DNA from 2 places in the Streptomyces sp. 3211.6 genome. Region 2 is predicted to be linked to the other one. Evidence: predicted binding sites of a transcription regulator. Region 2 holds the regulator's gene; the other holds the start of a gene.
The links. Region 2 encodes HrcA, which represses chaperone genes, less so after heat shock. Its sites were predicted from a motif close to TTNGCACTCNGNNNNNCNGAGTGCNAA; they were not measured.
Positions count from the first base shown of each region.

Region 1: the regulator HrcA is predicted to act here: its motif matches at 1,964-1,990, upstream of groES (co-chaperone GroES).

Region 1 is NZ_RBXC01000001.1:4,798,863-4,803,068, forward strand. Features, by position in the region: gene BX286_RS22335 (HAMP domain-containing sensor histidine kinase) at 1-1,155, opposite strand, end outside; gene BX286_RS22340 (response regulator transcription factor) at 1,168-1,854, opposite strand; gene groES (co-chaperone GroES) at 2,134-2,442, shown strand; gene groL (chaperonin GroEL) at 2,554-4,182, shown strand.
Region 2 is NZ_RBXC01000001.1:2,865,926-2,870,131, forward strand. Features, by position in the region: gene BX286_RS13165 (nitronate monooxygenase) at 1-927, opposite strand, end outside; gene dnaJ (molecular chaperone DnaJ) at 1,073-2,212, opposite strand; gene hrcA (heat-inducible transcriptional repressor HrcA) at 2,213-3,229, opposite strand; gene BX286_RS13180 (MBL fold metallo-hydrolase) at 3,421-4,152, shown strand; gene BX286_RS13185 (DUF3097 domain-containing protein) at 4,181-4,206, shown strand, end outside.

The DNA of each region.
Region 1 (4,206 bases), 1.9 Mb from region 2:
CACCTCCAGCACCGCCCACCCGTCCCGCGCGGCGGCCCGCACCACGACCTGGCCCCGCGCGTACCTCAGGGCGTTGTCCACCAGGTTGCCCAGCGCCCGCTCCAGCCGCGCCGCGTCCCCGTACGCCGGGACCGGCGCCGGTGCCTCCACCCGCAGCGGCACCCGGGGCGCGGGGCGGCGTGCCGCGTCCTCCGCCGCCAGCAGCGCCAGGTCCACCGGCTCGGGCCGCGGCGCGGGTCCGCCGTCGAGGCGGGCCAGGAGCAGCAGGTCGGCGGCGATCCGCTGGAGCCGGTCGGTGTCGGCCAGCGCGGCCTCCACCGACGCCCGGTCGGGCCGCTCCATGGCCAGGGCCACCTCCAGCCGGGAGCGGACGGCGGCCAGCGGGTTGCGCAGTTCGTGCGAGGCGTCGGCGGTGAACTGCCGCTGCCGGGCGTCGGAGCGCTCCAGCCGGTCGAGGGTGTCGTTGACGGTCCGTGCCAGCTGGGCGATCTCGTCGGCGCCGCCCGGGTCGGGGACGCGGCGGTCCAGCTCGCTCGCGGTGACCGCGGCCAGCCCGGAGCGGATCGCGGTGACGGGGCGCAGCGCGTGCCCGGTGGCCCACCAGGCCAGCGCCGCGGCGAAGGCGATCATCGGCGGCGCCCCGGCGAGCAGTGCGACCGCGACGGCGCGGGTGGCGTCGTCCACGTCCCCGAGCACGGTCAGCGCGTACACGGTGTGCGGGGCGGCGGCGTCGTGCGCCCCGGGCGGGCCGGGGGCCTCGACCGCGACGACCACGCGCCGCTGCCCGCCGGGGTGCGCGGGGGGCAGGACGGCCGACCGGGAGTCCTGCCCGGGGCCGGGGCGGAGCCCGTCGAGGCGGGGGATGTCCCGGGGTTCCCCGCCGGCGGCGGTGCTCGCGACGGTCCGGCCCTGTGCGTCGCGTACGAGGACCAGGTCGACCCCGCCCTCCGGCGCGGGCAGCCGGCCGCCGGGCGGGAGGGTGCGGGTGTCGGCCTGGGCGGCGGTCTTCCGTGCGGCGAGCTCGGTGCGGCCGGTGGTGTTGTCGAGGAGGTTGCCGCGCATGAGGGTGTAGAGCCACAGTCCGCCGGTGGCGAGCACGGCGGCCATCGCGACCGCGGCGGCGAGCGCGGTCCGGGCGCGGAGGCTGCTGACCAAGGTCGACCGCCCTCAGCCGCCGTCGGGGGCCATGCGGTAGCCCGTGCCGTGGACGGTGAGGATGGAGCGGCGGCCGAAGGGGGCGTCGATCTTCTTGCGCAGGGAGGAGACGTAGACCTCGACGATGTTCGGGTCGATGCCGTGGGGGGAGTCCCACACCTCGTCGAGGATGTCCTGCTTGGCGACGGCCCTGCCGGGGCGCTCCATCAGGCAGGCGAGCACGCCGAGCTCGCGGGCGGTGAGCTCGATGTCCTGCGCGCCGCGGCGGCAGCGGCGGTCGTGCGGGTCGAGGACCAGGTCCCCGGCGCGGAGCACGGCGGGCGCGGGCCCGGGGCCGGCGGCGCGGCGGGCGAGGGCGCGCAGGCGGGCGCCGAGCACGACGAAGGAGAAGGGCTTGGTGAGGTAGTCGTCGGCCCCGGCGTCGAGACCGTCGGCCTCGTCGTACTCGCCGTCCTTGGCGGTGAGCATCAGGACGGGGGTGGGGTCGCCGTGGGCGCGCATCCGGGTGCAGATCTCGGCGCCGCCGGGGCCGGGCAGCATGAGGTCCAGCAGCACGACGTCGTAGGGGCCGCCGGTGAGGGCCAGCTCCAGCCCGCGGTGCCCGTCGTGGGCGACCTCGACGCGGTGGCCCTCGGCGGACAGGCCCTGCCACAGGGACTCGGCCAGGTTCTCTTCGTCTTCCACGACCAGGATGCGCACGGGGCAAGCCTCACACAGGGCGCGATGGCGGGCCTGCGCCCCGGCCCCCGTGCCGAATGAGCCAAACGGGTCGTCCAGCGGCCGGATCCGGTGGGAGTGGCGGCCTGTGTTGGCACTCCGCTTGACCGAGTGCTAATCGCCGGAATAGTGTCACACCTGGCACTCGCCACCGGTGAGTGCCAACACAGCGACAGGCAGGTCCGGCACCCGCGACGACGGATCGACCTGGTCGCCACCTCAGACAGTTAACCCCGGATCTCCGAAGGGGGAGGTCGGATCGTGACGACCGCCAGCTCCAAGGTTGCCATCAAGCCGCTTGAGGACCGCATCGTGGTCCAGCCGCTCGACGCCGAGCAGACCACGGCCTCCGGCCTGGTCATCCCGGACACCGCGAAGGAGAAGCCCCAGGAGGGCGTCGTCCTCGCGGTCGGCCCGGGCCGCTTCGAGGACGGCCAGCGTCTTCCGCTGGACGTCTCCGTCGGCGACATCGTGCTGTACAGCAAGTACGGCGGCACCGAAGTGAAGTACAGCGGCGAGGAGTACCTCGTCCTCTCGGCCCGCGACGTGCTCGCGATCGTCGAGAAGTAATCACTTCTCACGCATTGCTTTGAACTGCGCCCCTGGTCACCCCGCTGATTGCCGGGCGGCGAGGGGCGCGGTTCGTTAAACCCGAGTTTTCGAGAGGGCTGAACCGCTCCCATGGCGAAGATCCTGAAGTTCGACGAGGACGCCCGTCGCGCCCTCGAGCGCGGCGTCAACAAGCTTGCCGACACGGTGAAGGTGACGATCGGTCCCAAGGGCCGCAACGTCGTCATCGACAAGAAGTTCGGCGCCCCCACCATCACCAACGACGGTGTCACCATCGCCCGCGAGGTCGAGCTGGACGACCCGTACGAGAACCTCGGCGCCCAGCTCGTGAAGGAGGTGGCGACCAAGACCAACGACATCGCGGGTGACGGCACCACCACCGCCACCGTGCTCGCCCAGGCGCTCGTCCGCGAGGGTCTGCGCAACGTCGCCGCCGGCGCCTCCCCGGCCGCCCTGAAGAAGGGCATCGACGCCGCGGTCAAGGCCGTGTCCGAGGAGCTCCTCGCGACCGCCCGCCCGATCGAGGACAAGTCGGACATCGCCGCCGTGGCCGCGCTCTCCGCGCAGGACTCGCAGGTCGGCGAGCTCATCGCCGAGGCGATGGACAAGGTCGGCAAGGACGGTGTCATCACCGTCGAGGAGTCCAACGCCTTCGGCCTGGAGCTGGAGTTCACCGAGGGCATGGCCTTCGACAAGGGCTACCTCTCCCCGTACATGGTCACCGACCAGGAGCGTATGGAGGCCGTCCTCGACGACCCGTACATCCTGATCAACCAGGGCAAGATCTCCTCCATCCAGGACCTCCTGCCGCTGCTGGAGAAGGTCATCCAGGCGGGTGGCTCCAAGCCGCTGCTGATCATCGCCGAGGACGTCGAGGGCGAGGCCCTTTCCACCCTCGTCGTCAACAAGATCCGCGGCACCTTCAACGCGGTCGCCGTCAAGGCCCCGGGCTTCGGCGACCGCCGCAAGGCGATGCTCCAGGACATGGCCACCCTCACCGGTGCCACCGTCATCGCCGAGGAGGTCGGCCTCAAGCTCGACCAGGCCGGTCTGGACGTCCTCGGTTCCGCGCGCCGCGTGACCATCTCCAAGGACGACACGACCATCGTCGACGGTGGCGGCAACGCCGCCGACGTCGCGGGCCGCGTCAACCAGATCAAGGCCGAGATCGAGTCCACGGACTCCGACTGGGACCGCGAGAAGCTGCAGGAGCGCCTGGCGAAGCTCGCCGGCGGCGTCTGCGTCATCAAGGTCGGCGCCGCCACCGAGGTGGAGCTCAAGGAGAAGAAGCACCGTCTCGAGGACGCCATCTCCGCGACCCGCGCCGCGGTCGAGGAGGGCATCGTCTCCGGCGGTGGCTCCGCGCTCGTCCACGCCGTCAAGGTCCTCGAGGGCAACCTCGGCCTGACCGGCGACGAGGGCACGGGTGTGGCGGTCGTCCGCCGCGCCGCCGTCGAGCCGCTGCGCTGGATCGCCGAGAACGCCGGCCTCGAGGGCTACGTCATCACCTCGAAGGTGGCGGAGCTGGAGAAGGGCAACGGCTTCAACGCCGCCACCGGCGAGTACGGCGACCTGGTCAAGGCCGGCGTCATCGACCCGGTCAAGGTCACCCGCTCCGCGCTGGAGAACGCCGCTTCCATCGCCTCCCTGCTGCTCACGACCGAGACCCTGGTCGTCGAGAAGCCGGCGGAGGAAGAGGGCGACGCCGGTCACGGCCACGGTCACGGTCACAGCCACTGAGGCCGTCGCCGCTGAGCGCTAGCT
Region 2 (4,206 bases):
CTTGCGCAGCCCCGAGGTCATGTGGTGGATCTGGGGGTAGGCGGCCGGGGCGTACGGGCCGTGCTCGCGCACGAACCGGTTCACCAGGCCCCGCCCGGGCCGGCCCGAGAAGGCCCGGGTCAGCTCGGTGTGCGGGAACATCGGGTCGGTCAGGGCCTTCTTGTGCAGCGGGTGGGCGCCCGACTCCCGGCAGGCCAGGAAGGCCGTGCCGAGCTGCGCGGCCTCCGCGCCCGCCGCGAGCAGCGCCGCGATCTGCGCGCCGCGCATCACCCCGCCCGCCGCGATGATCGGCAGGGCCACGGCCTCCCGGACCTGGGTGACCAGGGCGAGCAAGCCGACGCCGGCCGTGCCGTCGGTCTGTGGGCCGTCGCGGTGGGTGCCCTGGTGGCCGCCGGCCTCGACGCCCTGGACGCAGACGGCGTCGGCGCCGGCAGCCTGGGCGGCGCGGGCCTCCTCGGCCGAGGTCACGGTGACGATCGTGTACGTGCCGGCCGCCCGCAGGCGCGCCAGGGCGGCGGGGTCGGGACAGCCGAACGTGAAGGAGACGACCCGTACCGGGTCCTCCAGCAGGATGGCGAGCTTGGCGTCGTAGCCGTCGTCGCTGGTGCCGATGATGTCCTCCTCCGCGAGGGAGACCTCGTACCAGCTCGCCTCTCCGGCCAGCTGCCCGCGGTAGGCCTCGACGGCGGCCGGGTCGACCTGGCCGGTCTGCGGGAGGAAGAGGTTCACGCCGAAGGGACGCCGGGTGAGTCCGCGCGTCTGCTTGATCTCCTGGTACATGCCGTCGGCGGTCTTGTAGCCGCCGGCCAGGAAGCCGAGCCCGCCCGCTTCGCACACGGCGGCGACGAGGGGCGGGCCGGAGACGCCGCCCGCCATGGGAGCCTGCACGATCGGATACGGGTGGAGACCGTTCGGTGCGGAGGACATGGACTGCATCGTGCCATGTCCGGGTCACGGCGCCGAATCATGGCATTCGCCTGGCATAGTCCGCTTTCCCGGCGGCCCGGCAACGGCGAGAGCCCGGTACGGGGTCTCCCGTACCGGGCTCTCGCGGGGTCCGTCCGCCGAGCGGTCAGCGGCCGTTGAACGCGTCCTTCAGGCGGCTGAACAGGCCCTGCTGGCCCGGCGCGAACTGGCCCATGGGCCGCTCCTCACCGCGCAGCTTGGCGAGCTGGCGCAGCAGCTCCTCCTGCTGGGCGTCCAGCTTGCCGGGGGTGGTGACCTCGACGTGGACGATCAGGTCGCCCCGGCCGCCGCCGCGCAGGTGCGTGACGCCGCGCCCGTGCAGCGGGATCGCCTGGCCGGACTGGGTGCCGGGGCGGACGTCGATCTCCTCCAAGCCGTCCAGCGTCTCCAGCGGGCACTTGGTGCCCAGGGCCGCGGCCGTCATGGGGATGGTCACCGTGCAGTGCAGGTCGTCCCCGCGCCGCTGGAAGGTCGGGTGCGGCAGCTCGTGGATCTCCACGTACAGGTCGCCGGCGGGGCCGCCGCCGGGGCCGACCTCGCCCTCGCCCGCGAGCTGGATCCGGGTGCCGTTCTCGACGCCGGCCGGGATCTTGACCGTCAGGCTGCGGCGGGAGCGGACCCGGCCGTCGCCCGCGCACTCGGGGCACGGGGTCGGGACCACGGTGCCGAAGCCCTGGCACTGCGGGCAGGGGCGCGAGGTCATGACCTGGCCCAGGAAGGACCGGGTGACCTGCGAGACCTCACCGCGACCGCGGCACATGTCACAGGTCTGCGCGGAGGTGCCGGGTGCGGCGCCCTCGCCGGAGCAGGTGCCGCAGACCACGGCGGTGTCGACCTGGATGTCCTTGGTCGTGCCGAAGGCCGCCTCGTCCAGCTCCAGGTCGAGGCGGATCATGGCGTCCTGGCCGCGGCGGGTCCGCGAGCGCGGGCCGCGCTGCGAGGCCTGGCCGAAGAAGGCGTCCATGATGTCGGAGAAGTTGCCGAAGCCGCCGGCTCCGAAGCCGCCCGCGCCACCGCCGCCGCCCGAGGAGGACAGCGGGTCGCCGCCGAGGTCGTAGACCTGCTTCTTCTGCGGGTCCGAGAGGACCTCGTAGGCCGCGTTGATCTCCTTGAAGCGCTCCTGCGTCTTCGGGTCCGGGTTCACGTCCGGGTGGAGTTCACGCGCGAGGCGGCGGAAGGCCTTCTTGATCTCGTCCTGCGATGCGTCGCGGCGCACGCCGAGTACGGCGTAGTAGTCCGTGGCCACTTACGACTCCGCCAGGATCTGTCCGACGTAACGTGCCACTGCGCGTACCGCTCCCATCGTTCCGGGGTAGTCCATGCGGGTCGGTCCGACCACGCCGAGTTTGGCGACTGCTTCGCCGCCCGAACCGTAGCCGACGGACACGACCGACGTGGAGTTGAGCCCCTCGTAGGCGTTCTCGTGCCCGATCCGTACGGCCATCCCCGACTCTCCGGCCTCGCCCAGCAGCTTCAGGAGCACCACGTGCTCCTCGAGCGCTTCCAGGACGGGCCTGATCGTCAAGGGAAAATCATGTCCGAAGCGAGTGAGGTTGGCGGTGCCGCCGATCATCAGCCGCTCCTCCGCCTCCTCGGCCAGCGTTTCGAGGAGGGTCGCGAGCACCGCCTTGACGGTGGCCCGGTCGTCGATCTCGAACGACTCCGGCAGGTCCTGCACCAGGTTCGGAACGTCGGTGAAACGACGGCCGACCACCCGGCTGTTGAGCCGTGCCCGCAGATCGGCGAGGGAGTTCTCGCCGAACGGGGTCTGGGTGTCGACCATGCGCTGCTCGACCCGTCCGGTGTCGGTGATCAGCACGAGCATCAGCCGGGCCGGGGCCAGCGACAGCAGCTCGACGTGCCGGACGGTGGAGCGGGTCAGCGACGGGTACTGGACGACGGCGACCTGGCGGGTCAGCTGCGCGAGCAGCCGGACCGTGCGGCCGACGACGTCGTCGAGGTCCACGGCCCCGTCGAGGAAGTTCTGGATGGCCCGCCGCTCGGGCGTCGACAGCGGCTTGACCCCGGCCAGCTTGTCGACGAAGAGGCGGTAGCCCTTGTCGGTGGGGATCCGGCCGGCGCTGGTGTGGGGCTGGGCGATGTAGCCCTCCTCCTCCAGCACCGCCATGTCGTTGCGCACGGTGGCCGGTGAGACGCCCAGCTTGTGCCGCTCGGTGAGGGCCTTGGAGCCGACGGGCTCCTCCGTCCCGACGTAGTCCTGGACGATGGCGCGCAGCACTTCGAGTCTGCGTTCACTGAGCATTGCGCACACCTCCGGATGCGGTCGGTCGTCGGGCGGTCGTGGCCGGTCAGTCCTGCGGTCCTGCGTTCCTGCCGGCTTGCGGTCTTGATCGGCTGGCACTCTGCTCGTCCGAGTGCCAGAGATCCCCCGCTCAGTGTACGGCCGGGTAGTACGCCGCAGGCAAGGGTGGCCCGCCAGGGTAGCGTCGCGGCATGGACGTACGTTGGGAAGAGGCGGGCTGGGAACGGGTGGCCGCGCGGGTGGGCCGACGACGCCTCCCGGTGTGGGACTGCACGGTGGGGCTGGTGGTGGGGGACGACTCGGTGCTCCTGATCGACCCCGGATCGAGTGTGCGGGAAGGGGCTCAGGTGCGTGCCGAGGCGGAGCGGCTGACCGGGCGGCACGTGACCCATATCGCATTCACGCACGGACATTTCGATCACGTGCTGGGCGGTCCCGCCTTCTCCGGCGCCCAGTTCTACGGGGCGGTCGGACTGGAGCGGCTGCTGGCGACGTCCGGGGGCCGCGAGGAGCTGCGGGAGAGCGCCGTGGCCCAGGGCCTGCCGCAGGACGCGGCCGCGGAGGCGTGCGACCTGCTCCAGGCCCCGGGGCACCTGGTGTCGGGCGAGTGGACGCTGGAGCTCGGCGGGGTGCAGGTGCTGCTCGCCAACGTGGGGCCCGCGCACTCCCAGCACGACCTGGCCGTCTTCGTGCCGGGCGAGCGGGAGGCGGTGTTCTGCGGGGACCTGGTCGAGGAGTCCGGGGAGCCCCAGGCGGGCTCGGACGCAGTGCCGGGCCAGTGGCCGGCGGCCCTGGACCGGCTGCTGTCGCTGGGCGGGGAGGACGCGCTGTACGTGCCGGGTCACGGAGCGGTGGTGGACGCGGGCTTCGTGCGTGCGCAACGCGACACACTGGCGGACCGGTTCGGCGTGTCGCGGGCGTGAGGGCGGCCGCGCTCCTAGTGTCGGCCGGATGCGTGAGTACTCCCCCGACCTGAC